DNA from 3 places in the Mesorhizobium sp. B2-1-3A genome. Region 2 is predicted to be linked to each of the others. Evidence: predicted binding sites of a transcription regulator. Region 2 holds the regulator's gene; each other region holds the start of a gene.
What was found. The regulator LexA, encoded in region 2, represses DNA repair genes until DNA is damaged. The targets are predictions, from matches to a motif close to TGTTCNNNNTGTGTTCNG.
Positions count from the first base shown of each region.

Region 1: the regulator LexA is predicted to act here: its motif matches at 4,906-4,923, upstream of dinB (DNA polymerase IV).
Region 3: the regulator LexA is predicted to act here: its motif matches at 4,400-4,417, upstream of FJ977_RS03545 (sel1 repeat family protein).

Region 1 covers NZ_VFWK01000002.1:904,698-914,556, reverse strand. Annotated here, with positions in the region: gene FJ977_RS10995 (alpha/beta hydrolase) at 1-671, shown strand, start outside; gene FJ977_RS10990 (alpha/beta hydrolase) at 779-1,540, shown strand; gene FJ977_RS10985 (sigma-70 family RNA polymerase sigma factor) at 1,562-2,491, opposite strand; gene FJ977_RS10980 (alpha/beta hydrolase) at 2,675-3,619, opposite strand; gene FJ977_RS10975 (dihydrofolate reductase family protein) at 3,721-4,308, opposite strand; gene FJ977_RS10970 (helix-turn-helix domain-containing protein) at 4,411-4,827, shown strand; gene dinB (DNA polymerase IV) at 4,954-6,201, shown strand; gene FJ977_RS10955 (sterol desaturase family protein) at 6,402-6,932, opposite strand; gene FJ977_RS10950 (NUDIX domain-containing protein) at 7,122-7,592, shown strand; gene FJ977_RS10945 (LacI family DNA-binding transcriptional regulator) at 7,617-8,612, opposite strand; gene FJ977_RS10935 (ABC transporter ATP-binding protein) at 8,977-9,768, shown strand; gene FJ977_RS10930 (ABC transporter permease) at 9,837-9,859, shown strand, end outside.
Region 2 covers NZ_VFWK01000004.1:516,748-526,606, forward strand. Annotated here, with positions in the region: gene gltX (glutamate--tRNA ligase) at 1-603, opposite strand, end outside; gene FJ977_RS18210 (ComEC/Rec2 family competence protein) at 706-3,159, shown strand; gene lexA (transcriptional repressor LexA) at 3,153-3,890, opposite strand; gene FJ977_RS18220 (pyridoxal-phosphate dependent enzyme) at 4,242-5,216, opposite strand; gene FJ977_RS18225 (GntR family transcriptional regulator) at 5,213-5,986, opposite strand; gene FJ977_RS18230 (ABC transporter substrate-binding protein) at 6,140-7,126, shown strand; gene FJ977_RS18235 (ABC transporter ATP-binding protein) at 7,184-7,963, shown strand; gene FJ977_RS18240 (ABC transporter permease) at 7,969-8,892, shown strand; gene kynU (kynureninase) at 8,926-9,859, shown strand, end outside.
Region 3 covers NZ_VFWK01000001.1:692,966-702,824, reverse strand. Annotated here, with positions in the region: gene FJ977_RS03570 (DUF922 domain-containing protein) at 1-371, shown strand, start outside; gene FJ977_RS03565 (endonuclease/exonuclease/phosphatase family protein) at 421-1,431, opposite strand; gene FJ977_RS03560 (AMP nucleosidase) at 1,564-3,024, opposite strand; gene FJ977_RS03555 (hypothetical protein) at 3,141-3,335, opposite strand; gene FJ977_RS35685 (hypothetical protein) at 3,376-3,534, opposite strand; gene FJ977_RS03550 (DUF2147 domain-containing protein) at 3,760-4,101, opposite strand; gene FJ977_RS03545 (sel1 repeat family protein) at 4,540-4,806, shown strand; gene FJ977_RS03540 (branched-chain amino acid ABC transporter substrate-binding protein) at 5,244-6,365, shown strand; gene FJ977_RS03535 (acetyl/propionyl/methylcrotonyl-CoA carboxylase subunit alpha) at 6,444-8,426, opposite strand; gene FJ977_RS03530 (hypothetical protein) at 8,476-8,850, opposite strand; gene FJ977_RS03525 (hypothetical protein) at 8,890-9,261, opposite strand; partial or broken gene FJ977_RS03520 (O-acetyl-ADP-ribose deacetylase) at 9,416-9,859, opposite strand, start outside.

The DNA of each region.
Region 1 (9,859 bases), on a different contig from region 2:
ACCTGCGCGGCATGGGCCTTTCGGCGCATCCGGACAGCGGCTACGCCAAGAAGAACCAGGCGGTCGACATCGCCGGTGTGATGGATGCGCTGAAGATCGACAAGGCCGACCTGGTGACGCACGACATCGGCAACATGGTCGGCTATGCGCTGGCCGCGCAATATCCGAAGCGCATCACGAAATGGGTTGTCATCGACGCACCGCTGCCGGGCATAGGTGACTGGGACAAGATCAAGCAAAGCCCGCTGCTATGGCACTTCAACTTCCGCGGCCCCGACATGGAGCGGCTGGTGGCGGGCCGCGAGCGCATCTACCTCGACCGCTTCTACAACGAACTGTCGGCTGACCCGAAGAAGATCGATGAGGCGACGCGCGCCCACTACGCAAAACTCTATGCGCGGCCGCATGCCATGCATGACGCCTTCGAGCAGTTCAAGGCATTCGACCAGGACGCCGTCGACAACCAGGCGATGCTTTCCGCCGGCGGCAAGCTTCCCATGCCGGTGCTCGCGGCCGGCGCGGAGAAATCGGCGGGCACGTCACAGGCCGACATCCTGCGGTTCGTCGCGTCGGACGTGACGGGCGCCATCGTGCCCGCATCCGGCCATTGGATCATGGAAGAAAACCCGGATGCCACGGTCAAGCTGATCACCGATTTCCTCGCCAGGTAACAACCGGCCGGCGATCATTTCGGACCTGCTGAAACCGATGTCATGAAACCAAGCCGATGGGTTGTCCCTCGCAAGGCGGCCCGTCACGACAAAAATGGAGCCATTCGATGTCGTTGTCGCATCTTCTCTTGTCGGGAACCGCCGTCCTGATGGCGATGGCCGCGCCGGCTTCGGCCGCCGGCGCGCCGAAGAAAACGGTCGTGCTGGTGCATGGTGCCTTTGCCGACGGCTCGAGCTGGAGCAAGGTCATCCCCTTGCTGGAGGCCAAGGGGCTCAATGTGGTGGCGGTGCAGAATCCGTTGAGCTCGCTGGCCGCCGATGTCGACGCAACCAGGCGGGTCATCGATGCCCAGCCGGGGCCGGTCATCCTGGTCGGCCATTCCTGGGGCGGTGTCGTCATCAGTCAGGCGGGCGTGAACGACAAGGTCAAGGCGCTGGTCTATGTCGCCGCCTTCGCACCGCCAAAGGGCGTGTCGGTGAACGATCTTGGCAAGGGGCAGCCGCCGCTGCCCTGGGCAAGCGCCCTGGAAGCCGATAGCGGCGGCTATGTCAGGCTAAGCGCTGAAGGCGTCGCCAAACATTTCGCGCAGGACCTGCCGCCGCAGGAAATCAGCCTGATCGCAGCCACGCAAGGTCCGCCCTTTGCCGGTATCTTCGACGAGAAGCTCACGGCCGCCGCCTACGAGACCAAGCCGAGCTTCTACATCGTCGCCAGCCACGACGGCATGATACCGCCGGCGGCTGAAGCCGCGATGGCCAAGGCGATCGGCGCTGAGGTGACCGAGCTTGCGACCAGCCACGTTCCTATGCTGTCCACACCGCGCGAGGTGGCCGATGTCATTCTGGCTGCCGCCGACTCGGTGAAATAGGACGCGGGCCGGATCGGCCCGTCACCCGTCCGTGAAGACCATCTCCAGGATCCAGGGGCAGGCATAATAGTCGGCGATGCGATCGATGACGCCGCCATCGGCATGGATGCGCACCAGATAGGCTGGCCGCCACGCCTCGCCCTGCAGCCTGTCGACCACCAGCACGGCCTCCCCTTCGATCGCATCTTGCCGCATGCGCCAGGGCTCGCCGCGCTCGTATTCGACGAAATAGGGCGAGCGGGAGAGCAGGCCATTGTAGCAGTCCGAAACCCGCAGCCGGGCATCGGCGCTGGTCAGCGCCCGCACCCCGTCCCAGTCCCTGGCATTGAAGAGCTCGACATAGCGGCCGAGCAGCCGCTCCAGTTCGGGGTCGTGCGCGGGTGCCGCGACCGGTTGCGCCGGAAGAGCGGCGAGCTTGGCGCGGCCACGATTGAGCGCCGACTTGACGCCGCCCGATGTCGAGCCGACCAGGTCGGCGATCTCTTCCAGCGAATGGTCGAGGACATCCTTGAGCAGCACGCAGGCGCGCTCCTTCGGCGGCAGGTGCACCACCAGCCGCTCGATGGCGCGGCCGGCGCCCGGACCGGCGGGCTCGACAGGCAGCACGATCTCATCGCTGGCATAGGAGGCTTCGGCCTTGAGCCGCGTGCGGCGGTTGCGGATGAAGTCGATGCACCTGTTATGGGCGATACGAAACAGCCATGGCCGCAATGCCTGTGCATCGTCGAGCAGCGCGATCTTGCGGTAGGCCTCGAACAGCGCCTCCTGCATGATGTCCTCGCCGTCGAGAGCCGAGCCGGTCATGCGCGCGCAGTAGCGGTGCAGACGGACGCGCAAATGCGAGACCGTCTCCAGGAATGCCCTGTAGCGCAGGTCGAACAGGCCTTCGGGATCGAGGCGCGGCTCGATGCCTTGCCTCGTTTCACGGGATGTGCGGATCTGCTGGTTCATCGCGGCACGTCGCTTAGAGCAATTCCAGGAAAAGTGTGTAGCCGTTCGGAATTGCGTCAAAACAAAGAGTTAGAGCAGTTCGCCGTTTCCGTGAAACGGTGAACTGCTCTAACGTCACGGCACCATCGCGCAGGCGCCGTGCATCCACAAGCACGAAGTGCGACCCGATCGGCCCGCCCATGCTTATGCCGCCTTGCCGCTGGCGATCTTCTCGCTGACGGCATCCGGCAGGCCGAGCCTCGGCCGCAGCCAGGCGGCGAAGCGGCCGATCGCGTCATCGGCCTCCGGCGCCCGGCCGGCCATCATCTGGAAGGAGTGCAGCATGCCGTCGAAGACATCGAGGCGCGTCTCGATGCCAGCCTGCCGCGCGCGCTCGGCGAACATGCGGCTTTCGTCGACCAGTGCCTCGTCGGCACCGGCCTGAAGGAAGACGGGCGGAAAGCCGCTGAGATCGGCGTAGAGCGCGCTGACCTCGGGATCGAGCCGGTCGCCGTCGCCGATGAAATTGGTCACCAGCCAGTCGACGGACTCCCTGGCGAAGGCCGGATCCTTCTCGCGGTTGGTCGCGTAGCTGGCGCCGGTCAGCGCCATGTCGAACCAGCCGGAGATGATCAGCGTGGCGGCTGGCAACGGCCGGCCTTGCGAACGCAGCCGCTGCAGGAGGCCATAGGTCAGCACCGCGCCGCAGGAATCGCCGGCAAGCGCGACCCGCCGGGTGTCGAAGCCCTGGTCGACGAGCCAGTTCCAGGCGGCCATCGCCGCCTCGGTCTGGGCCGGATGCTTGGCCTGGTGCGCCAGCGGATAGTCATAGAGCAAGGCCCGGCAGCCGACGGCTTTGGCGAGATGGCCAACCATCTTGCGGTGCGTGTAGATCGAACCGCCGAGGAAGCCGCCGCCATGCGCATAAAACAGCGCCCGCCGCTCGTCGCCGCCCTTCGGCACGATCCACAGCGCCGGCACGCCGCCGGCATCGACCTCGATATAGTCGACGCCGCCGGGTTCGCGGGTCAGCGCCGTCCAGCTGGTGTCGTTGAAATCGATCATCGCCTTTGGGCTGTTGAACGTGCCGGCATTGGCGACGATCGCCGCATAGTGGTTCCTGTTCGCCTCACTCTCAGTGCTCGCCATGATAATCTCCCAGGGTTGCGGATCGCGGGCTGCGCGACCTTCCAAAGCCAAGGACGGACGGGCGGGTGGAAAGGATACGTCGGACCCGGATTTTTCTCTCCTCACCGCGCCGGAGCGTAGCGATTGACCACCATGCCGCAGGCATAGGCCTTCGAGCCGAGCAGAAGCAGGTCCTGGAAACCGCCCTGCTCGAAGATGCGGCGTCCCGCGCCCAGCACCGCCGGGTTGATGAACAGCTGGAACTCGTCGACCAGCCGGGCCGCGATCAGCGCCGATGCAAAGCCGGCACCACCGAAGGCGGCCATGTCGCCGCCCTCGCCTGCCTTCAGCGCCTCGATTTCGCGCGGCAGGTCGCCGCTGACCACCGTCGTGCGCTCCCAGCGCGAGCTTTTCAGCCTGCCGCTCGGCACCACCTTTCGGGCCTCCACGATACGCTGGGCGAAGGCGTAGAACGGATCGGCCGGAAACCTCTTCGCCGCATTGCCCCAATGGGTCAGATACCCCTCCTCGGCCATCTTGCGGCTGAGCAGGATTGTGTCGATGCCGGCGAAGACGGTGTTGAAGTCCCGCTTCAGCTCCTCGTCCCAAGCACTGTCGTCGCCCCACTCCCAGAGCTGCCAGCCATGATCCTCATAGGCGCCGACGAAACCGTCGACCGACATCTGCATCTGAAGGATGAGCTTCTTCATCGTCGTCTCCACATCAAGAGGCAATTGCTTTACTTTTGGAACCATTGACGCAGGCCAAAAATGATGTCAATAGTAAATTGATTTAAAAATGGAAGCATAGAAATGTCGACGCGTGAAAGATCCGGCTGTCCGATCAGCCTGTCGCTGGAACTGCTGGGCGACCGCTGGACGCTGCTCATCATCCGCGACCTGGTCTTCGCCGGGAAAAAGCATTTTCGCGAGTTCCTGCAGTCCGATGAAGGCATCTCCTCACGCACGCTGGCGGAGCGGCTGCAGACGCTACAGGACGAAGGCATCCTCACTCGCAGCGACGACCCGAGCCATGGGCTGAAGGCGATCTACCGGCTGACCGAGGCCGGCATCGACCTTTTGCCGGTGCTGGCCACGCTCGGCGCGTGGGGCAGCAAGCACCGCAAGGCCGACGATCACCTGGCCCGGATTGCCGACGAACTGGCGGCCGGCGGCGAGCCTGCGCTGGAACGGATCAAGGCAACACTGCGGGCAGAGCAGATTGGGTAGGTGGCGGCGCAGCGTTCCCTTCTCCCCTGTAGGAGAAAGTGGAGCTTTCCACAGTCCCGCTTGACAATTGTCTCCTTTTGTTCTCTATTCGTTCTTGTCTATCAGCAACCTCGGATATGCAGCGGGATGGAAACCACAGCCACCATCCTGCATGCCGATCTCGACGCGTTCTACGCCTCGGTCGAGCAGTTGCTCGATCCGTCGCTGCGCGGCAAGCCGATCGCGGTGGGCGGCGGCGTGGTGCTCGCCGCCTCCTATGAAGCGCGCGCCTTCGGCGTGCGCGGCGGCATGCCGGGGCGCAAGGCGCGCGAGCTTTGTCCGCAGCTGATCTTCGTCGGCGGCAATTTCAGCCACTACCAGCGGCTGGGCGACGCGGCGATCAAGGTCCTCGACGATTTCACGCCGGTGGTCGAGCGCATTTCCATCGACGAGGCCTTCGCCGATGTCGCCGGCTGCACGCATCTGTTCGGGCAACCGGCGGAGATCGCCACGGCGATCCGGCGCCGCGTGCGCACGGAACTTGGCCTGCCGATCTCGATCGGCGTGGCCCGCACAAAGCATCTGGCCAAGATCGCCTCGCAGGTCGCCAAGCCCGACGGGCTGGTGGTGGTCGATCCCGGTACCGAACTCGCCTTCCTGCACGATTTGCCGGTCTCGCTGATGTGGGGCGTCGGCCCCGCGACAAAGGCGCGGTTGGCCGAGATCGGCGTCGAGACCATCGGCGAGCTTGCCCGAACGCATAGCGGCGCGCTGACGCGACTGCTCGGCCCCGCCGCCGGCGAAAAGCTTGCCGCCCTGTCGTGGAACCGCGACCCGAGGAAACTGGAAACCAAGCGCCGGGCGCACTCGGCAGGCGCGCAATCGGCGCTTGGCCTGAAGCCGGCCGTGGCGCGGGTGATCGTGCCCACGCTTCTGCACCTGGCCGACCGGGTCGCCAGCCGCCTACGCGCCAAGGCGCGGCCCGGCCGCACGGTGACGGTGCGCGTGCGCTTTGCCGATCTCAGCGCCGTCACGCGCTCGATCACGCTGGATCAGCCCATCTCCGCGACCACCATGCTGGCCGAGATCGCCGGCGACCTGGTGCGCGGCGTCCTCGCCGACCATCGCCAGGAGAAAACGATCTCGCTGCTGGCGATTTCGGTCTCGCATCTCGAGGAAAGTGCCGAACTGCAGCTCGACCTGCCGCTTGGCCTCGCCGACGAGAAGCGCCGCCCCGGCAGTCAAAAAGGCCTGGCCCGATTCGGCGCCGACCGCGCCATCGACAAGATCCGCGAACGCTTCGGCAAACAGGCCGTAGGCTACGGCACGGTGGCGCTCGAAGCGGCACGCTCCGTGCCCGACGAATTCAGGGAACTGGCGGAAAAGGAGCTGTAAGCGCCAGAGCCCTCGCCCTCAGGCTTCCGGGTCAACGCCCGGAAGTAACAGGCGCCGCGGTCACGACGGACAGCAATTCGCGCTTCACCAGCACCGGCTTCTGATAGGTTTTCTTCACGGCAATCCCCAACGTCCAAGCGGTTGGCGGCAAAACAACACCCGGCAAGCATGGCTTGTCAAGGAGCTTGGCGCCACTTGTCTCAAAGCCGGGCCGTGCCGAAAACCCTGTCCCAGAAAATCGACGTCACACCGAAATTGGCGGTGTCGTCGATATGGTGGTGCACAGCATGGCGGCGCTTGAGCGTGTAGAGGTAGCTGGGATGCGAGGGGTGCCAGTGATGGATCATGTGATGAACGCTGATGTACCAGAGATAGCCCAGCATCAGCCCGCAACCGACCGCGCTGGCGGTCGCGAAATCCGAGAGCATCCAAACGGGCAGTACGATCAACGCATGCACGCCGAGACTGAGCCAGGTCGGCGTGCCCACCGAACTGCGCTCCTCGACATGATGACGATCATGCAGATCCCTGATGTAGGGAACGTGATGAAGGACGAAGCGGTGCAGGACGTATTCGATCAGCGTCCACAGGCCCAGGCAGATAAGCATTGTGCCGAGCCAGTCCGGGGCGCTCTCTTCGCCTGCCTCGATCAGCCCGGCGATCCCCAGTACGGCGATCACCAGCGGATAGACCACGAAATCGCTGTAGTAGCCGATCAGACCCAGTTGCATTTCGGACGTCCCACCTGACTTCGACGCAACCCAAACGATGCTGTCAGATTGCAGGCCCCCGCAATGGGGTGCAATGCGGATGCACCTGACATAACGTCGCAATGTCCCGGCGCAAGATCGGCGCCCATGATCCACGCGCAATCAGGTGACCGCCGACTTCGCACCGGCGCCGCAAACGGACATACAAAAATGGCAAAACGCAGTGCAGGCCTGCTGATTTATCGCCGAAGCGGTGGCGATGTCAGGGTGCTTCTGGTTCATCCCGGCGGCCCGTTCTGGGCGAAGAAGGACGATGGCGCCTGGTCGATCCCGAAGGGGCTCGTCGGCGAGGACGAGGACGAACTCGCCGCGGCACAACGCGAGACCGCCGAAGAACTCGGCATCAAGGTCGGCGACCCTTTCGCGCGCCTCGGCGAATACAGGCAGCCGGGCGGCAAGATCGTCATCGCCTGGTCCGTCGAGACCACAACCGAGATCGATGTCGCCGCGATCAGCAGCAATACCTTCACCATGGAATGGCCGCCGCGATCCGGGTCGATGAAGGAATTCCCCGAGGTCGACAGAGCCGGCTGGTTCAGCCTGCCCGAGGCCGAGGTGAAAATCCTTGTCGGGCAGCGCCCGATGCTGGCTGATCTGGCGAAGCAACTGGGGGCAGGATAGCCCGCCAACCCTGTCCCTGTGCCGTCACGTCGTCTCGCGCAAAATCACCGTCGGTTCCATCAGCACCATCCGGCGCGGATGCGTCGGGTCGTCGAGAAAATCGAGCAGCGCGCCGATCGCCAAGGTGCCGGCCTCGGAAATGCGCCGTTCGACGGTGGACAGCGGCCGCACCAGCAGCGGCGCGATGTAGATGTTGTCGAAGCCCATCACCGCGCAATCGTCGGGAACGGCGAGGCCCCGTTCGCGCAGCGCCACGGTCGCGCCCATCGCCAGCATGTCGCTCATGCAGCACATGGCCGAGAAGCTGGTGCGGTCGAGCAGCGTGCGGGTGGCCACCAATCCGAACCTATGGTTGAACGCGCCGCATTCGATCAGGTCGGGATCGACCGGTAGCCCGGCCTCGCGATGCGCCCGCTCGAATCCCGCCCGTCTGATCTTGGTGTTCGAGGCCAAGGGATTGCCGCTGACAAAGGCGATGCGTGTATGTCCTGTCTCGATCAGATGGCGCGCCGACAGGAAGGCCCCCTGCTCGTAATCCGTATCGATGCGCGCGGCCAGGCAATCGAGATCAGGAATTTCCCGGTCCATCGAAACGACGGGAATCCGGAGTCGCTCCAGCAAGTCGGCCTCCGGAATGAGATCGCTGGCGGCCAGCACGATGCCATCGACGCCGTGACTGGCGAGGAAGGTCAGATGCGCCGCCTCCTTTTCAGGATCGGAGTCCGAATTGCACAGGATCGTCGAATAGCCGCGCTCGCGCGCGGCCTGGTCGCAGGCCCGCACCAACTCGGTGAAATAGGCGTTGAGAATGTCGGGCACGATGACGCCGATGACGCGCGAACTGCGGGTGATCAGCGAGCGCGCAATCGAGTTCGGCGTGTAGTTGAGCTCCTTGACCAGCGACCAGATCTTTTCGCGGGTCTGCTCGCCGATCGACTGGTCTTTCCGGTTGAGAACCTTTGAGACCGTTGCCGCCGTCACGCCTGCCAGCCGGGCGATATCCTTGATCGTTGTTGCCACATTCCCTCGCAACCCGGCGAACAATGGCCTGTCGTTCGCCGCCATCGCCACGCGACTAGAGCGTTTCGCCCTTTCGGCGAACGCTCTATCTCTTTGTTTTGACGCAATTCCGAACGGAAAACCGCTGCGCACTTTTCCCGGAATTGCCCTAGCACGGATCGCGATCCCGACAAACAGGTCGCGTCATCCACAGCCCCGGTCGTCGATTTGACAACAAGCCGGAAACCATCTAGGTAAACGTTTACCTACGTTAGTTCAACGTTGTTTTCTGGCGATAAGCACGCCTGCCCGGTGCAGGCCTGCGTGACGCCGGATGGGAGGATCCATGCGTTTCCGAGCCAGCCTGCTTCGCGAGGATTGCTGAATGCCGGAGACGTTACAGGCACAAAGCGCCGCCGGATCCCGAGAATCCGCTCCGACCAAGCTGTCGATCGAGAACCTCAACGTCCGCTTCGGGTCGGTCGTGGCGCTGAACGATGTCAGCCTCGATATCGCCGACGGCGAGTTCGTCTGCATTCTCGGCGCCTCGGGCTGCGGCAAGAGCACGCTGTTCAACGTCGTCTCGGGCCTGCTCAAGGCGACGTCGGGAAAGATCGTGCTCGACGGCCACGATGTCTCCAACCGGCCGGGCCAGGTCGGCTATATGCTGCAGAAGGATCTGATGCTGCCCTGGCGCACCGTGCTGGGCAACATCACGCTGGCCGCGTCGCTGACGCGCGGCGCCACCGCGCGGGACCGGATCGAGGCGGCCGAGCTTGCCAGCCGCTACGGTCTCGGCGATTTCCTCAACCATTATCCGCACGCGCTGTCCGGCGGCATGCGCCAGCGTGTCGCCATGATGCGCACCATCGCCGCCGGCCGCCAGGTGATGCTGCTCGACGAGCCCTTCGGTGCGCTCGACGCGCAGACGCGGCTCGGCATGCAGCAATGGCTGCTGCAGCTCTGGCGCGACCTCAAGCGCACCATCCTGTTCGTCACCCATGATGTCGACGAGGCGATCTATCTCGCCGACCGCATCGTGGTGATGACGCCCCGCCCCGGCCGCATCGCCGAAATCCTCACCGTCGACCTGCCGAGACCCCGGCCGTTGGAAGTGCTGACGACCGACATTTTCGTCGGCCTGAAGCGGCAGATCATGCAGCACCTCTACCACTGACCATCAGGGCACTGACCGATCGGGCATGGACCGATCGCGCACGGACCTCAGGGGATCGGAGTACTCCAATGAACACAAGATTTGGCGCAGC
Region 2 (9,859 bases):
GATGATGTGCGTGACGCCCATGTCGTGGTCGTCGACGACGACGGCATGCATGTAGGTCGGGTTGCCGTCCGAACGCAGGATGATGAAGTCGTCGAGATCCTTGTTGGGGAAGCGCACCTCGCCCTGGACGCGGTCGTGGACGACCGTCTCGCCCTCGGTCGGCGCCTTGATGCGGATGGCGCCCTTGACGCCGGCTGGCGCCTCGGACGGATCGCGATCGCGCCACTGGCCATTGTAGCGTGGCGGCAGACCCTTGGCGCGAGCCGCTTCGCGCATTGCCTCCAGTTCGGCAGGCGTCTCGTAGCTGTAATAAGCCTTGCCCAGGCGCACGAGCTCCTCCGCGACTTCGCGGTGGCGCGGGGCGCGATCGAATTGCGAAACCGCATCGCCGTCCCAGCCAAGACCGAGCCAGGTGAGTCCGTCCAGGATGGCGGCCGTTGCCGCATCGGTGGAACGCTCGCGATCGGTGTCCTCGATGCGCAACAGCATCGTGCCGGCGGTATGTTTGGCATAGAGCCAGTTGAACAGCGCCGTGCGCGCGCCTCCGATATGCAGGTAACCGGTGGGCGAGGGGGCAAAACGGGTGACGACCTTGTCGGACATGAAACTCTCGGAAACCATCTGAAGCGGGGCGCGGCGGCGCGGACTTTCGCGCGTTGCGCGTTCATGTAGCATAGGGCGTCAGGGGTGCAAGGGGCAGACCCGATGGCTGGACGTGGCCGGGGCTCGGATCAGGGCGAGGACGCTGTTGTTGGCGTCAGCGAGCGGTCCCTGTTTGCGATCCCGCCGCCGGCCTCGCTGCCGCCATCACCTCTCGTTCCTGGCTCCGGCAGCCGACCTTTGCCAGCGGGTGCCCCAGCACCAATTCCGCCCGCCACTGGCAGGATTGCGCGTATCGGGCGGCAAATCGGCCAGGCTTCCTTGCCTCGCCTGCGCCACAGTGTGACGACAGCAGCGGAACTGGAACTTGACCGAGGCGTCGCCTTCCTGCTGGTGCCGGTCTGCCTGGCCGCTGGTGCGATCGGCTATTATTCGCTGGCGGCGGAGCCTGATTTTGCAAAGCCTGTCGCGATCGTCGCACTGATGGCGATCTGTGCGCTTGTCTCGCGCTCCTGGCCGAAAACCCATCTGGCTTTCATGGCGGCATTGTTGTGCGCGCTGGGCCTGCTTGCCGCCAAGGTCGAGACCTGGCGGGCGGACACCCGGATGCTGGGTTCGGAAATCTCGACGCAAGTGACCGGCCGCGTCGTCTCGCTCGACCGCATGGAGACCGGTCGCATCCGATTGACCATAGACGTGACGTCGACGGCGCGGCCAAAACTGCGTTACGCGCCGGAAAGGGTCCGGCTCTCGGCGCGCAAGATACCTGACGACATGACCGCCGGCTCGCTGATATCGGGCTATGCCAAACTGCTGCCGCCGACCGGCCCGGTGCGGCCGGACAGCTACGATTTTTCCTTCGACAGCTACTTTGCCGGCATCGGCGGCAGCGGCTTCTTTCTCGGCAATCCAAGAATCGTCTCCGCCGACGACGATGAGATGCCGCTGTCGGCCCGCCTGTTTTCAGGGATAGAAAATGCTCGCGAAGCCATCGCCGACCATATCAGGAGCGTTGTTGGCGGTGCCGAAGGTGAGATCGCGGCAGCGCTGATCGTTGGCGTGCGCGCCGGCATTCCCAATGAAATCAACGAAGCGATGCGGCGCACCGGCATCTATCACATCATCTCCATTTCGGGACTGCATATGGCGCTGGTCGCCGGCACCATCATGGGTCTGCTGCGCGGTGCCTTCGCGCTGTTCCCGGATTTCTCCGCGTGCCGGCCGGTGAAGAAATATGCGGCCGCCGCGGCACTGTTCTCGATCGCCGCCTACCTCATCATCTCAGGCGTCGTCGTTGCAGCCGAGCGCAGTTTCATCATGCTGGCGGTGATGCTGATTGCCGTATTGTTCGATCGCGCGGCGCTGACCATGCGCAACCTGGCGATCTCGGCGATCGCCGTCATCGTGGTGTCGCCGCATGAGGTGGTCGGCCCGAGTTTCCAGATGTCGTTCGCCGCAACGGCCGCGCTGGTCGGCGCCTATGCCGGCTGGGCGGATCACCGTGCGGGAAAGGCAAGACCGCCACCGCCAAAGCGGTCCCTGCCGGGGTTCCTGACGCGAAGATTCCTGCTGGCGACGGGCGGGTTGGCGATGACCTCCATCATTGCCGGCTGCGCCACGGCGCTATTTGCCATCTGGCATTTCCAGCGTGTGTCACCGCTCAGCCTGTTCGCCAATCTCGCCGTCATGCCTATCGTGTCACTGATTGTCATGCCTTTCGCTGTTCTCAGTTCTCTTGCGATGCCCTTTGGTGCCGATAGTCCCTTTCTCTACGTGATGGGCAAGGGCCTGACCGTGATGATCGCCATATCGGCGTGGATATCGGAACGCTCCCCCGTCGATGCGATCGGGCTGATTTCACAACACTCCGTGCTGCTGGTGACGATTGCCCTGGTCATCGCGACGATGGCGACGACATGGCTGCGGCTCGCGGCAGTGCCATTCGCGCTCGCCGGCCTGTTGACTGTGTCTGATACGCGCGTGCCGGATGTGCTGATCTCCGAAGATGCGCGGCTGGTCGCGGTGCCGATCGGCGGTGGCGAACTCGCGGTCAGCCGAGCTCGTCCGAACGAATTCACCGTCGACAATTGGAAACGCGCGCTGGTGTCCGAAACCATTGTCACACCGGAGATGTTCAACAAGGCGGACGGGCAATTCGACATTGCCGATGCCGTCAATCTGCCGCCAGGGGCGCCGTTCTACTGCACGGAAGGCATCTGTCTCGCCCGGCATCCGTCTGGCGCGATCATCGCGCATGTCGAAGACCGCAAGGCTACCTGGAAGGCCTGCGGCTTCGCCGACCTGATCGTTGTCAATGACGCGACGGGCTACGATGCCTGCCACAACCCGCTGGTCCTCGTCATCACCAAGCGGCAACTTGCACGCAAGGGCAGTGCCGCCGTCTTCTTCGACCGCCAATCGGCGACCGGTCCGCCAACCGTCAGCTTCGCCGTGGACGGGCCGTATCGGCCCTGGCACGAGCAACGAAAGTTTTCGCGTGAGGCGAGGGGGCTGCCGCCCTATCAAAAAGCCGAAATGCCGGCTGCTCCTGCTCAGTAGCGCCTGATCAGCCCGACCAGCTTGCCTTGCACCTTGACCCTGTCCGGCCCGAAAATGCGCGTCTCGTAGGCCGGGTTGGCGGCTTCAAGGGCAATCGAGGCGCCCTTGCGGCGGAACCGTTTCAAGGTCGCTTCCTCCTCGTCGACCAGCGCCACGACGATCTCGCCCGGGCTCGCCGTATCGGCGTTGCGGATAATGACCGTGTCGCCATCGAAGATGCCGGCCTCGATCATCGAGTCGCCCTTGACCTCCAGCGCATAGTGCTCGCCACCCATGATCATGTCCGGCGGCACCGAGATCGAATGCGTCTGATGCTGGATCGCATCGATCGGCACACCGGCGGCGATACGGCCCATCACCGGGATCGACACGGCGGAGACCGCGTCGTCGTCATTGCCGGCAGAGGGCAAGCGCGACGGCGCCGGCTTGATCTGGCGGCCGAGGCCACCCTGACCGAGACTGCCCTGAATGACACTCGGCGAGAATTTCTTTGCGGCGTTGAGGCCGGGCGCGATCGAATCCGGTAGCCGCAGCACTTCCAATGCCCGCGCCCGGTTGGGCAGCCGCCTGATAAAGCCGCGTTCCTCCAGTGCCGTGATCAGGCGATGGATCCCTGACTTGGAGGCGAGATCGAGCGCTTCCTTCATCTCGTCAAAGGAGGGCGGGATACCGCTTTCCTTTAGCCGTTCATGGATGAACATCAGAAGTTCATGTTGCTTGCGCGTCAGCATGGCGCCCCCCAGGCATTGAACGAAGGGTGTGAATCGGAATCGAAAAACAAACCCAGAACAAACACTATCTGTTCCAGTTGTGTTCCGCAACTGTTTAAAGTTTAGTGAATTTGTTAAGGCATCTGAAATTATCCGCTGCCGGCGGTGGGCAGCAATCGACCACCTCCGCGCCAAGGCGAGCATTGAAATCATTTTGGTTAATGGCCTGTGGTCCACCCTCTTGTCCCGCTTGGCATCAGCGTTTGAAGCGCGTTCACAGGGCGGATTGCATGGGCCAATCGATCCATTTCGACCGGAACGAAACGAAATCAAAACGCCAACAATCGCTGGCTATCCGGGGATAGAACGCGTTCAGGCTTCCGGCATCGCTCCGCCCAGAATCTGCGCATAGGCGCCGGCATCGATATTGCCGCCGGAGATAACGCAGACGACGTTGCCGGTTGCCCGCTCGCTGCGGAGAGCGGCGGCGAGCGAGGCGGCACCCGCGCCTTCGGCCACGATCTTTGCCTTCGAGAACAACAGGCGCATCGCTTCCGTGACCTGGTCGAGACTGACGGCAATGGCGCCGTCGATAGACTGGCTTGCCAATGGCCATAGGCCGGGCACCAGCGATGGGCCGCCTATGCTCTTGATGAAGGAGGGGCGCGTCTCGATCTCGACAATGCGTCCGGCCGCCAACGCCGCCGTGACCGGAGCCGCATTCTCATCCTCGACGGCGAAGACCTTGGCCTGGCTCCGCATCGCCTTGACCGCACTGGCGACACCGGTTGTCATGCTCCCTCCGCCATAAGGTGTCAGGACGCAATCGACCTCGGGCAGATCTTCGGCGATCTCGAGGCCAATGGTCGCGTTGCCGGCAAGCACCGCCTGGTCGGTGACCGGGTTCACCAGGAATTCCGCGCCCTCCGGCCGCTCCGTTCCGATGATGTAGCGCCACCATGTCTCGTGCGAGACGAAGCGCACGTCGCCACCAAGGCCGCGGACCCCGTCGATCTTGGTCTGGGGTGCATCGGCATACATGTAGGCGGCCATCGGAACGCCAAGCGCCCGTGCCGCCCAGGCCATTCCGTAGGCCATGTTGCCGGAACTGATGGTCGCAACGCCATGCCTGAGTTCATCGGCATCGCGGCAGAGCAAGGCATTGAGCGCCGGCCTGATCTTGAAGGCGCCAATGGGCGACAATGTCTCGAGCTTGAGGAATATCCGCTGATCGGCACGACCGAGATCGAGGCGCAGCAGCGGCGTGCGCGGCAACCAGGCGGCCAGCCTGTCACGGGCCGCGACCATCTCATAGAGAGCCGGACGTCGCGGAAGCGCTGAAGTCATCCCGAAATTGCCTTCAGGCTGCCGGCGCGTGCGGTGTAGTTGTTCGCGCCGCCGTCCTCGCTGTGAACGTAGACATGCAGCGTGTAGCCGATATGCGCCGTCATCAGCGCCTTTGCCCGCTCGACATCGCGATCGAGGGCCGCTTCCATGATCGCGGTGTGATGCTCGATCGCGATCGCCTCGCGCAGGGCGTCCATTGCCTCGCCATAGCCATCCTTGAGGCCGGCGGCCGCCCGCAATGTCGGCGCCAGGCCGAGAAAACGATGATGCCGCCGCAACTGATCGGCGATTGTCGAACGGAAGCGCAACAGCCAGTTGGACGTCGCAGCACTCAGCAGTGCCGCGTGAAAGGCCTCGTGGCTCTCGTCCCATTGGTCGACGGCCGCATCCGAGGGGTCGTCGACCGCGGTCTTGCAGCGGGAGAGCCGGTAGTGGGCGGTGACAACCGCGTCCTCCCATTCCCTGCCGCCTTTCTCGATCGATTCCAGGAACAGCGGCATCTCCACAACCATCCTTGCGCGAGCCAGGTCCTCGAGCTCGGCCCGCGACACCGGAGCCACGGCAAAGCCGCGATTGCTGATGGCGGTAACCAGGCGCTCGGCTTCAAGTCGAGACAAGGCTTCACGCAGCGGTGTCCAGCCGACGCCGTATAGACCGCGCAGCGCGCTCAGTTTGAGCGGTGCGCCCGGCATGAGGCGTGTGGTCAGGATATCGCGCCGCAGCAGCTGATAGGCCGCCTCGGTTTTCGTGGAGTTGTTCTGATCCTGCATCGCGATCCGTCCATCGTCGGCATGCGAAAATTATATATGATGGCGGCCCATGGCAAGAATTATATATAATGTTTGACAGGTGGCGACGGACTGACCATGATCGCCACAGTTGCCGTCCCGATAAGCGGCGCTGATCAAATCTGGGAGGAAATGATGTTGAAGTCGAAATCCGCTTGGCTGTCGGGATTGGCCCTGGCAGGCGCGTTGATGGTCAGCGCGGGGAGTGCCGCCGCCGACCAGATTCGCATCGGCATCGCCAATTTCGGCGAGCATCCGCAGCTCAACGCCGCCATAGCCGGCTTCAAGAAGGCGCTGACGGACAATGGCTTTGTCGAGGGCAAGGATGTCGTCTACACGGAGAGCCATACCAATTTCGATGCATCGCTGGTGCCGCAGATGATCGCCAAGCTGCAGGCGGAGCAGCCCAAGCTGATCTACACCATCACCACGCCGGTCTCGCAGATCGCCAAGAAGGCGCTTGCCGGTTCCGGCATTCCGATCGTCTTTGCCGCCGTCACCGATCCGGTCGCGGCCAAGCTGGTGCCGTCGTGGGACGCCGGAGACGAAGGCATGACCGGCGCCAGCGATCTGCAGGACGTCGCCGCTGTCATGGCCTTCACCAAGAAGCTGCTGCCGAACGCCAAGCGCTTCGGCGTGCCTTACAATCCAGGCGAGGCCAATGACGTTGCCTTGGTCGAGAAGATCAAGGCGGCCGCACCGGCGGCCGGTTTCGAAGTCATCGAAGTCGGCGTCGACAACGTCAATGACATCCAGCAGCGCATCGCCGCGCTCGCCGGCAAGGCAGACGTGATCTACGGCCCGGCTTCGAACCTGATCCAGCCGGCGATCGCCGCTGTCTCCGCGGCGGCTCGCCAGGCCGGAATCCCGATCGTCAACTCCGATGACAGCGCGGTCCGCAACGGCACGGTGCCGGCAAGCTTCGCGGTCAATTACACGCAGGTCGGCGTCAACGCCGGCAACATCGCCGCCGAAATCCTCAAGGGCAAGGATCCCAAGACGATCGCGCCGTCGCGCCCGGCCTACAAGGATCACATGGCAACGATTTCCCGCAAGGCGATGGCCGCGTTCGGCATCGAGATACCGGCGTCGATGGCTGATTGCGGCTGCATCGTCGACTGACATCGGCACTGAAGGATGACGGCGTCGGCGCCGTCATCCTGAGGTCAGGGAGGAACGATGCTCGAGATCCGATCCGCGCGCAAAGTATTCTACAAGGGCCAGGCCGACGAGAAGATCGCGCTGGACGGTCTCAGCCTGTCGCTGGCCACGGGCGAGTTCGGCATCGTTATCGGCTCCAACGGAGCCGGCAAGAGCAGCATGCTCAATGCCATTTCCGGAGCTCTTGTCCTGGATTCCGGCAAAATCCTGATCAATGGCGCCGATGTGACAGCCATGCCGGTGTACAAACGGGCGACAAGACTGGCGCGCGTCTTCCAGGATCCGATGCGCGGCACAGCCGCCAGCATGACGGTGGCGGAGAACATGCTGCTGGCCGACCTGCGCAGCCAAAAACGCACGCTGCGGCAAGGGCTGAACGCCACGCGGCTAGCGTCCTACAAGGAGCGCCTGTCGATATTGGGCCTCGGTCTTGAAAATCGCCTCGATACCCGTGTCGACCTGCTCTCGGGGGGGCAGCGTCAGTCGCTGTCGCTGATCATGGCCGTCGGCGGATCGCCGGATTTGCTGCTGCTCGACGAGCATACGGCCGCGCTCGACCCGCGCACGGCAGAGATCGTCATGCAAGCGACGGTGCGCGCCGTCAACGCGCTGAAGCTGACCACCCTGATGGTGACCCACAACATGCAACACGCTGTCGACTATGGCAGCCGGGTGATCATGCTCGATGCGGGCCGGGTCCTGCTTGAGGTCACTGGCGAGGAGAAGGCGAGGGTCACGGTCATCGACCTGATCGGCCATTTTTCGGTCAAGACCGACCGCATGTTGCTGGCGAGCTGATCATCATGGGCTTTGTTCAGGAGGTTCTCACCAGCTTCGTCGCGATCATACCGGTCACGTTGGCGCAAAGCCTGATCCTGGCCTTCGTCGTACTCGGGATCATGATCCCGTTTCGCATGCTGAATTTTCCCGACCTAACCAGCGAAGGCGCGTTTCCGCTGGGTGGCTGCGTCTGTGGCGTGCTGCTGGCTGCCGGCGTATCACCGCTGGCGGCCATCGTGGTTGCGTTCGCGGCGGGCTTCGCGGCGGGTTGCTGCACCGCCTTCATCCACCTGCGTTTCCGCATCCACACGCTTCTCGCGGGCATCCTGATGATGACGATGCTCTACAGCATCAACCTTCGCATCATGGGCAAGTCCAACCTCTCCGTCTTCGGCTCGCCCACCGTGTTCGACTGGGTGCCGTTCGCGCGGCCGGGTTTTCCGGCCAGCAAGATCGTTGTCGCCGGCTTCATCGCGCTCATCGTCTTCCTTGCGCTCTATATGTTTTTCAGGACCGAGAAGGGGACTGCGGTGCGTGCCGTGGGCGCCAACCCCGATATGGCCGAGGCTCAAGGCATCAATGTCTGGGCGGCGACCATTGGTGGTGTCGGGCTGGCGAGTGCATTTTCGGCCTCGAGCGGCGCACTGATGGTGCAGTCGCAGGGCTTCGCCGACGTCAATATGGGGCTGGGAATTCTCATCAACGGGCTTGCCGCGCTGATGATCGGCGAGGCGGTCGTCGGCAAGCAGACGGTCTGGCGCCAGCTGCTGGCGCCCTTTGCCGGCGCGATCATCTACTACCAGCTGGTGTCGTTCTGCCTTGCCGCCGGCATGCCGCCTCCCGACCTGAAGCTTGCCACGGGCCTGTTTGTGCTCGCCATGCTTGCTCTGCCCAGCCTCAAGCGCAGCCGGGGCCCGGCACCCGCGCGCGAAGCGATCCGTGAATAATCAGACGTGAATAACCTAGGGACGTCACAAATCATGCGTGCAACGCTCGATCTCGTAGCAGTCGAAGCCATGGATGCGGCGGATTCGCTGCGTGCCATGCGCGACCGGTTCATCTTGCCGGAAGGCGTGGTCTACCTCGACGGCAATTCGCTGGGTGCCGCGGCGCCCGCCGTCTTCAACGAGCTGCAGAAGGCGGCGACGCAGGAATGGGCGCAGGACCTCATCCGCGCCTGGAACACCGCCGGCTGGTTCGATATGCCGGTCGCGCTTGGCGACCAGCTGGGGCGCCTGATCGGAGCGGCGACGGGCCAGACGGTGGTCTGCGACACAACGTCGATCAACATCTACAAGGTGCTGCATGCCGCACTCAACATGCGGCCGGACCGCACGGTCATCGTCGCCGAGGGCGACAGCTTTCCAACCGATCTCTACATGGCCGAGGGCGTGGCCTCGACACGGCCGGGCACGGTGCTGCGGCTTGAGGGCGTCGATGCTCCGACCATTGAAGAGCTGATCGACGAGCGTGTTGCCGTCATCCTGGTCAACCACGTCAACTACAAATCCGGACAGCTGCGCGACATGGCAGCCCTGACGCGCAAGGCCCACCAAGCCGGCGCGCTGATCGTCTGGGATCTCTGCCACACCGCAGGCGCCTTGCCGGTTGAACTTGATGCCACCAATGCCGATTTCGCCATCGGCTGCACCTACAAATATCTCAATGGCGGTCCGGGCGCGCCCGCCTTCATCTATGCCGCGACACGCCATCACGACGATGTCCATCAGCCGCTGAGCGGCTGGTGGGGCCATGCGCGGCCGTTCGCCTTCGAGCAGGGTTTTGCCGCCGGCAGCGGCATCCGCCGGTTCCTGTGCGGCACGCAGCCGGTGCTGTCGATGCGGGCGCTGAAGGGCGCGCTGGATATCTGGGACGAGGTCGACATGGCGGCGGTGCGCAAGAAGAGCATTGCCT
Region 3 (9,859 bases), on a different contig from region 2:
GCCAGGATGGGATCTGTCGTCTGCGGCAGGCCAACGGCAAGCTCGACCTGACCTACACCTTCCCGCGACGGCTCTCGCCGGCAAGCCCCGGGCTGCGCAAGCGCTGGGACGGGTTCATGGCTGGCGTCCGCAGGCACGAGCACACGCATGGCCGCATCGCGATGCGGATGATGCGGGCCACCGAGACCGCGCTTGCCGGCCTGGAGCGTCGGGACAACTGGTTCTGCACGGGCACGCACCTCGAGGCGAGGCGGCGGATCAACGCCACCTATGCCGAATACGAAGCCAAGCAGAACGCTTTCGACGCCCGCGAGCATCGTGGCGGCGGCCATGTCGAGCATCTTGTCGACGCGCTGACCAAGCTTGACTGATGAGCACCGAGGACACAGGCGCCGTTCTGCTTCGCTCGGGATGACGGGATCAGCCCTGCGGCTTGTTTTGAGAGCCGTTCGCCGCGAGCGCCGTGGCGTGATCATTTTCAGGCTGCTTGTCGCCAGGCCTTAACGTGAACTCGACCAGCACCGGCAGGTGGTCGGAGCCGGTATCCTCCAACCGCGTCGAAGACAGGATCGTCAGTCCGCCCTTGCTGAACACCTGGTCGATGGGCAGGCCTGCATAGCGGCGCAGGAAGTCGGGCAGTGTCCGGTGGATCCAGGTCGGTCCGGCCGACGGCATGACGGTCAGCCTGCCGAGAGCAGCAACCCGCCGCACCGCCGCGCTCCACGGCACGGCGTTGCAATCGCCGGCCATGATCGCTGTCTCGCCGAGCCCGGCCAGTGGTTCCGCCAGTTCGCCAATCTGCCAGTATTGCTCCTTCGGCCACGGCCAGCTCAAATGGATCGCGGCGACGTCGACCCCGATCCCGCCGAAGTCGATGGTGGCGGTCGCCATCGCGCCGCGCGGCTCGCAACGCGGTGCGGTGTCGGCGGCAAACGGCCGGCGCGACAGCAACGCCACCCCGAACATGCCGTTCGGGTAAGGGCAGAGGATACGGTAGGGATAGGCGCTGGTGATGTAGCCAAGCTCGGTCGTCCACATGCCGGACACTTCGTCGAGGGTGATCACGTCCGGATTGGTGCGGCCGATCAGCGAGAGCACTTTCTTCGGTGTCGGGTTGTTGAAGCGCAGGTTCATCTGCAGCAGGCTGTAGACGGCCTGATCGGCGGGCTTGGCAACCGCGGGCTGCGGCCAAAGTCTCGGCAGGGCGCTTGCCGTCGTGGCCAGGCAGGCGATGGCAAAGAGCAGCCCCGCTGCCGCTTGCAGCCGAAACGAGCTGGCGAGCAGCGGCAGTGCCAGAAGCGCCATGAGCACGCTGAGGTGAATGCGGAAATGCGAGAACGAATCGAAAGCGGGATGCAGCGTGCCGAAGAACCCGGCCAACAGCACGGCCGACAGTGCCGTCATCGCCAGGAATGCCAACCCAGCCGTCATTTTCAAGCGCGCGCCTGTTGTCATTGAGGTCGTGTCTGCTGAATGCCGCCTGACGATCCGTTCAATCTGCTTAGCGGTCCAATTGCGGCTTGAGCAAGACGACGAATTGCCTCGCCGAGGCGCTGCGGCCACCTACTGGAACGCTGTTTCCGAAAAGCTCCGGAGCTTGCGCGAATGCAGCCGCTCCATCGGCATCTCGGCCAGCTTCTCCATCGCCCTGATGCCGATGGTCAGGTGTTGCGCCACCTGCCGCTTGTAGAACTCGGTCGCCATGCCTGGCAGTTTCAACTCGCCATGCAGTGGCTTGTCGGACACGCACAGCAGCGTGCCGTAGGGCACGCGGAAGCGGAAGCCATTGGCGGCGATCGTCGCCGATTCCATATCGAGCGCGATGGCACGCGACTGCGACAGGCGCTGCACAGGCCCGCGCTGGTCGCGCAGTTCCCAGTTGCGGTTGTCGATGGTGGCGACCGTGCCGGTGCGCATGATGCGCTTGAGATCGTAGCCCGACAGGCCGGTGACTTCGGCAACCGCCTCCTGCAGTGCCACCTGGATCTCGGCCAGCGGCGGGATCGGCACCCAGACCGGAAGATCGTCGTCCAGTACGTGGTCCTCGCGCACATAGGCATGCGCCAGCACATAGTCGCCAAGCGCCTGGGTGTTGCGCAGTCCGGCGCAATGGCCGAGCATCACCCAGGCGTGCGGCCGCAGCACGGCAATATGGTCGGTGATCGTCTTGGCATTCGAAGGGCCAACACCGATGTTGACCATGGTGATGCCGCCATGGTTCGCCTTTTTCAGGTGATAGGCCGGCATCTGCGGCAGACGCTGTGGTCCAACGCCTTCGCTCGGCGCACTTTGTCCGGCCTTGGTCACGACATTGCCCGGCTCGACGAATTCCACATAACCGCCGCCGCCCTTCTCCATCAGGTCGCGGGCGCGGGCGCCGAACTCGTCGATGTAGAACTGGTAGTTGGTGAACAGCACGAAATTCTGGAAATGTTGCGGGCTGGTCGCCGTGTAGTGCGTCATGCGGTGCAGCGAGTAGTCGATACGCTGCGCCGTGAATGGGGCTAGCGGTCTTGGTTCGCCGAAGGCCACTTCGAACGTGCCGTTGGCGATCTGATCGTCGGTGCCGTCGAGGTCCGGCACGTCGAACAGGTCGCGGATCGGCCGCTTGATGCGCTCCGCGGCGGCGCCGTCGACGTAAGTTCCCTCCAGGAAGGCGAAATGCAGTGGAATGGGAGTGGTCGATTCCGAAACAGTGACCGCCACGCCGTGGTTGCGCATGATCAGGCGAAGTTGTTCGATCAGGTAGTTCTCGAACAAGTGCGGCTGCGTGATCGTGGTGGCGAAATGGCCGGGCGTCGGCATATGGCCATAGGCTTGGCGCGAGTCGACCTGGGTGAACGAACTCGTGGTGACGCCGATCTCGGGATAGAAGGCGCGGTAGCGCTTGCTGCTGTCGCCGCCGGCGGCCAAAGCGGCGAAGGAATCGCGCAGGAACTTGGTGTTGCGGTCATAAAGCAGCTGCAGTGCCGCGACCGCTTTCGCGGCATTGTCGAAGCTTTGCCGGCCAAAAGCCTCCGGCATGACCACAGATTCGATGGCTTGAGGGTAGATTCGCTTTTCCATGGCTCAATATAGAGACTCGGACGAGCGGTTGGGAGGGGTGTGGCTGTCGAAGGCGCCCAAAGCGCCATTTTTCTTTATCCCCGCTGCAGACTGACCAGCAGGACGAAGCCGACGCCGGACTTCTTCAGGGCCGGAGCCTCGATCGTCGAGCCGGCATCGGCGCGCATCATCGGCACGGCCAGGACCGGAGCGGCCAGGACCATCAGGATAAGCGCCGCCCGCGGCAGAAGCCGAAGGGTCTTGAGTGCGTTGGCGGCGATGCGGTTCATGATGTCTGAGCTTTTCTTTTCGAGGTCTGGTTTCTTTGGTTCAGTTGCGAAGGTGGGTGGGGCAGGCGAGGCGGCATGTCCTGGAACTGGCTTCGTCCCAGGAGCGGGGGGAACGGCCCGCTTCGGCGACGAGGATGGCGAAGAACATTCCAAACAGGCTCATCAGCAGGCAGACGATGGTGAAGCGGCGAGCAAGCATCGGGTGGTGTCTCCTTCAATACGCAGGAGAATGCCCCAACGCCTCTGAACCGGCTCTGATGCCGGCGTTCATCTGCGGTTCAAAATGATTGACGGGATCTGATCCGGTCGCTGCCGGCCTGATACGGCCAACGGAGGCAGGGCAATGGCACCGGTGCTCGGCCCGCCGATGAAACGAAAACGGGGCCTGCCAGGCCCCGTCATCATGTCCCAAGGATATGGTCGATCAGAGCTTGTGCCAGGTCTGGCTCTTGCAGATCAGACCGCCGAGCACGCAACCGCTCATCTTGAGCGAGGTGCCCGACAACGTCGCCTTGCCCGAATAGGTCTTGTCGTTTGCCGGGTCGGTGATGCTGCCGGCATATTTGTTGTCGCCGGCCGCCTTGAGCGAGCCGATGGTCTTGCCGGCATATTTGCCCGACTTGAGCGTGATCGAAAACGAGCCGCTGCCTGAAATGGCCGCGGTGTCGCCGGCTTGCGTCTTCCAGTTGCCCTCGATCGGATCGGCCCACGCCGTTCCCGCCATGATCAATGTGGCTGCAAGGGCCAGGCTCACTTTTCGAAACATGTCTTCCTCCCTTTGGATGGCCGGCCGGATGCTCCGCCTCGCCGGTCTGCCGTTTACGCAAACGTAAGCTAATCCAGCTCCCGCCAAAACAAAAGCGGTGCCGCGACGGAAGGCTTTGGGATTCTGAAAGCGCCTGATTCGCGTCGTCGCGGAGGGAAATGAAAACGACCGGCGCATCGTGTTTGTTTCCCGTGGTTAGCGGAGTGTTGATCCAAGCCCGGAAAATTTTCGTCAAATTTAGCGAAAATCGGCTGAAACACTGGCTTCGTATCCTTAACGAATTTCCGCGTTTACCTCTTGTTTTAGCTTTGTTTTCCTCAAATTAAGCACGCCATTTAACGACGGATTCAAGCCTGAGCGGCATTCTCGAAAGCATCGAAAGAGCGGCCCGGACAAGACAAACGGAGGCAGCTCTCGGGAGCCAGACAGGGGACTAAAATGGCACGTTTTGAAATGCTTGAAGCAGGTTTCGGCGCCATGGGGGCAACTGCCCAGGCCGACATTCTTTTCGAACTGGGCATGATGTATGCGACCGGCCGCGACTGCGAGACCGACGTCGTTGCCGCCCACAAATGGTTCAACATTGCCGCCATCAAGGGGTCGGCCCGCGCCGCGGAATTGCGCTCGGAACTGTCGGCGGCCATGTCGAAGGTCGAGATTGCCAGGGCGCTGCGCGAAGCCCGCGAATGGATGACCATGCACTAGGTTTCCGCCAGGCGGGAAAGCTCGGGTCCAGATCGCTCAAAGACGGTCGGGCCACAACAGGGACAAGGCTGCGCAGACAGCCGGGCCACAGGCCAACAACAAGAAGGCGGCAGGCGAATAGGTCAAGCCGTACGACGGACCATGATCCCGGAAAGTGGAATCCGGTTTTCGGCCAAGATCATGGTCAACAGGAAAGACAGGGACGGCCAAGTTGGGGTTTGCGGCGCGGGGGCGCTGGGGAAACAGCCCGACAGGCAAAAAAGCCATGACCGGCCGGAACAAGGCTGGCGTGGCTTTTTTGCGTGGATGAGGCCTCCCAGGCCCAATCGAGCGGCGTCAATGCGCCTAGACAGGCCCGATGAAGGATGAAATTGTCCCGCCTCTCTGGAAGAAGCGCGGCCGGGGCGGCCGCGCGTGAGTGGAGGAGTTCTATTGCAATGAAAAAAATGAGTATTTTGAGCGCGGCCATTTTCGGCCTGATGATGAGTGCCCCGGTCGCATTCGCCGACGACATCACCGTTTCGGTGGTTGGCCCGATGACCGGACAGCTCGCCACCATCGGCGATCAGTTCAAGCAGGGCGCACAGGCCGCCGCCGATGCCATCAATGCTGCGGGCGGCGTCAACGGTTCGATGATCAAGCTCGACATCGAGGATGACCAGTGCGATCCCAAGCAGGCAGTGTCGGTCGCCAACCGCATCGTCGCCAACGGCGTCAAGTTCATCGATGGGCATGCCTGCTCAGGATCGAGCATTCCGGCCTCGGCCGTCTATGCCGAAGCCGGCGCGCTGATGATGAGCCCGGCTTCCTCGAACCCGGTGCTGACCGACGCGGCCGCCAAGGCCGGCTGGCCGACGATCATGCGCCTCTATACGCGTGACGATGCACAGGGCGCCTTCATCGGCCCGTGGATCGCCAAGAAGTATGCCGGCAAGAACGTCGTCATCCTGCACGACAAGAGTGCCTACGGCCAGGGCGTGGCTGACGCTGTCAGGGCAACTATGAACACCGGTGGCCTGAAGGAAGTCTACTACGACGCCATCAATCCCGGCGAGAAGGACTATTCCGCTCTTGTCACCAAGCTCAAGGATCTCAAGGCCGACGTCGTCTATTTCGGCGGCTACCATCCTGAAGCCGGCCTGATCCTGCGCCAGTCGGCCGAACAGAACCTGAAGTTCCAGCTGATCATGCCGGATTCGATTGCCTCGCCGGAGTTCTGGCAGGTTGCTGGCCCGGCCGGCGAAGGCACCATGTTCGTCTTCCCGTCGGATCCGCAGGCCAAGCCGGAGGCCAAGGCCGCCGTCGAGAAGATCAAGGCCGGCGGCTTCGTGCCGGAAGGCTTCACGCTGTTCTCCTACGCCGTGGTCCAGGCTTTCGCCGAAGGCATCAAGCGTGCCGGCAGCGACGATCCGGCCAAGGTTGCCGAAGCGTTGAAGAACGGCACGCCGATCAGCACCGTTGTCGGCGACGTCACCTTCGACGAGAAGGGCGACCTCAAGAACGCCAGCTACGACATCAACCAGTGGCACGACGGCAAGTACGCGCCGATCGCGCAGTAATCTGAGGCGATAATCCAGAGAAATGGCCGGGGCGAACCCCGGCCATTTTGTTTTGCGGTCGGCGATGCGCTCGCTGTATCAGCCCGCGGCGGCGGCCGAGGCGGTCTGCTCCTCGACGAACCGCACCAGCACCGTCCCGTCGGTGACCTGCGCACCTTCCGTGGCGATTTCGGCAATCACCCCGTCATGCGGGGCGGCGATGGTGTGCTCCATCTTCATCGCCTCGAGGATCAGGAGAGCTTGTCCCTTTATCACCGCATCGCCCTTTGCCGCGCGCACCAGCTTGACCAGACCCGGCATCGGCGCGCGTAGGCTGCCGGATGCCGCCGCCGCGTCATCGCTGCGTGCCAGCGGGTCGGGCACCGCGAAAGTATAGCCGATGGCGCCTTCGAACACCGTGATGTGGCCTGGCCAGCGGGCGAGGCGTGGAGCGGCACGAAAATCATGCGAATTGGCGCTGTCGTAGGGCGCACCGAGCGCTACCTGGAAACGCCCGTCCGGCCGCACCGAAACCTTTGCCAGAATATCGTCGTCGCCGAACTTCAACCGCGTGCGCCGCGCCACGTCGTGGAAATGCGCATAGCCGGAAAGCGAAGACCACGGGTCGTTCGACGCCGGCGATAGTCCTGCGCCGGACGCGGCAAGGGCGGCTGCCGAGATGATTTCGCCGGTTGGCGGCGCGAGCTCGGTCAGTGCCGCCTGATGTCGGCCGATCAGGCCGGTGTCGACGTCGCCAGCGCAAAAGTCCGGATCGGCGGCGAGGGCGGCAAGAAAGGCGGTGTTGACGGTGGAGCCGGCAATTTCGGTCTGCGACAGCGCTGTGCCGAGTGCTTCGAGCGCGGCTTGCCTGTCCTTTGCATGGACGACCAGCTTCGCGATCATCGGGTCGTAGTAGGGCGAGATGGCATCGCCGGCCCGTACGCCGGTCTCGATGCGCATCGTGGCCGCGTCGGGTGCCGTTACGGGAAATTTCAGATGATGCAGCGTGCCAGTAGCCGGCAGGAACCCCTTTGCCGCGTCCTCCGCATAGATGCGCGCTTCGAAGGCATGGCCGGCAAGCGCGATCTCGCTCTGCGACTTCGGCAGCTTTTCGCCGCTGGCGACCCGCAACTGCCACTCGACCAGATCGGTGCCGGTGACCATTTCGGTGACGGGATGCTCGACCTGCAGGCGGGTGTTCATTTCCATGAACCAGAATCGGTCGGCCTTGAGGCCCTGCGAGGCATCGACGATGAATTCGATGGTGCCGGCGCCGGAATAGTTGATCGCCTTTGCGGCCTTCACAGCCGCTTCCGTCATCGCCTTGCGCAAAGCCGGCGTCATACCGGGGGCGGGTGCTTCCTCGATCACCTTCTGGTGGCGGCGTTGTGCCGAACAGTCGCGTTCATAGAGATGCACGGCATTGCCGAAATTGTCGCCGAACACCTGCACTTCGATGTGCCGGGGCTTGTCGACATATTTCTCGACCAGCACGCGGTCGTCGCCGAAAGCAGCCTTTGCTTCGCGCCGGGCGCTGGACAGCGCCTCGGAAAAATCATCGGGATGCTCGACCCGCCGCATGCCCTTGCCGCCGCCGCCGGCGCGCGCCTTGATCAGCACGGGATAACCGATCTCGCGCGCCTTGGACGCAAGCAGCACGATCTCCTGCGCCTCGCCATGATAACCCGGAACGACGGGAACGCCGGCTTTCTCCATCAGCCGCTTGGCGGCGTCCTTCAGTCCCATGGCGCGGATCGAGGCCGCCGACGGGCCGATGAAGGTGAGCCCCGCCGCCACCACCTGGTCGACGAAATCGGGATTTTCCGACAGGAATCCGTAACCGGGATGGATGGCCTGCGCCCCGGTCGAAAGCGCCGCCGCGACAATCCTGTCGCCGCGCAGATAACTCTCGCCGACAGGGGAGGGGCCGATATGAACAGCCTCGTCGGCCATCTCGACATGCAGGGCTTTCGCGTCGGCATCCGAATAGACGGCGACCGTGTGCACGCCGAGCTTGCGGGCCGTGCGAATCACACGGCATGCGATCTCGCCCCGATTGGCGATCAGGATCTTGGCGAACATGGAGCCTCCCGGGTTTGTGGCGGGCGGCGCCATTCTGGCAGGCGCCGGCCTACTTCGAAGCGGCGATCTCGCAGGCGCCGCCGTTCGTCACCTTGTAGTGCGCACGTGTGGCCAGGCAGGATTTCATCGCCAGCTCTTCCGCCACCTTTTGCGACGGTGCATTCAGCCGTGTGCCGCACAGGATGTACAGCGAGACTACCCTGGAATACGGCGTGGTGGCGTAAGCCGAATGGCCGCTGGCCGCTACATAGGCCTTGTACGCCTTGGTGCATGGCGACTTTGGGTCGCCATTCAAAGCCGGCGGGAACCGCTTGTCTCCCTCGCTTCCCGCCAGCGAGCCGGCCACGCCGATGCCGGACCAGGCGATCATGAACAACCCGGCCAGTATCGCGATGGCTGGTCGCTTGGAATTCGTGGATTTCATTCTGCTTCCCCCAAAGAGAAAAACCGCGCGCCTTCCAGCCTATTTGGACGCGGCGAGACTGCAGCCGCCAGCGACGGTCACCTTGTATTTGCTCTTGCTGGCCTGACAGGATTTCAGCGCCAGTTCCTCGGCCGCCTTCTGTGACGGTGCATTTAGCTTCGCGCCACAAATGAAGTACTCGCTCGCCGGAACGATTGGCGTCGCCGCGAAGGCCGAATGGCCCGCGGCTGCGAGATACGCTGCATAGATCTTGCCGCAGCCTCCGGTGGTCCCCACTGGAATATTTATTGGGTAACGCACGTCGCCCCTGCTGCCTGCCAGCGATCCGGCCGGGCTGGCGGCAGTCGTTGAGAATATTAGCAGGATTGCAAGTGTCGAGGCAGCTGTACCCCGGTGATATTTCAGCATCATCTTCGCCCTGTCCCCATTGTATTACGCAGAACAAGCAGTAGCGAACATTTTGCCTTGCCGCCAGTTCGTTGGCGGGGATTCGAGTTTGGCTATGCTGATGAATCGATTGGTCCATACAGTTCAGGCCTCCCGAAGCGCAGCAACGGCGAGCCGATAGTTCCGCCGTTTGTTCATCGAAGCAGCAGAAGATGACAGTCTTGGGCATGTTTTTCTCGTCGATGAACGTGCCGATCGTCCCGACAGCGATGTCGGTCGCCTTATCTTTCGGGTAGCGGTAAACACCGGTCGAAATCGCGGGGAATGCCACAGTGCGGCAATCATTGGCGGCCGCGAGCTCAAGCGATCTGACATAGCAGGAGGCCAGCAGTTCGGCTTCGCCTCTGCCGCCGCCTTGCCAGACTGGCCCGACCGTGTGGATGACATGTCGAGCCGGCAGTTTGTAACCCTTGGTGATCTTGGCGTCGCCGACCTTGCACCCGTTCAGCATCCGGCATTCGAACTCGAGCTCGCGGCCCGCCGCGCGATGGATGGCGCCATCGACCCCGCCGCCGCCGAGCAGCGACGAATTGGCGGCATTGACGATGGCATCGACATCCAG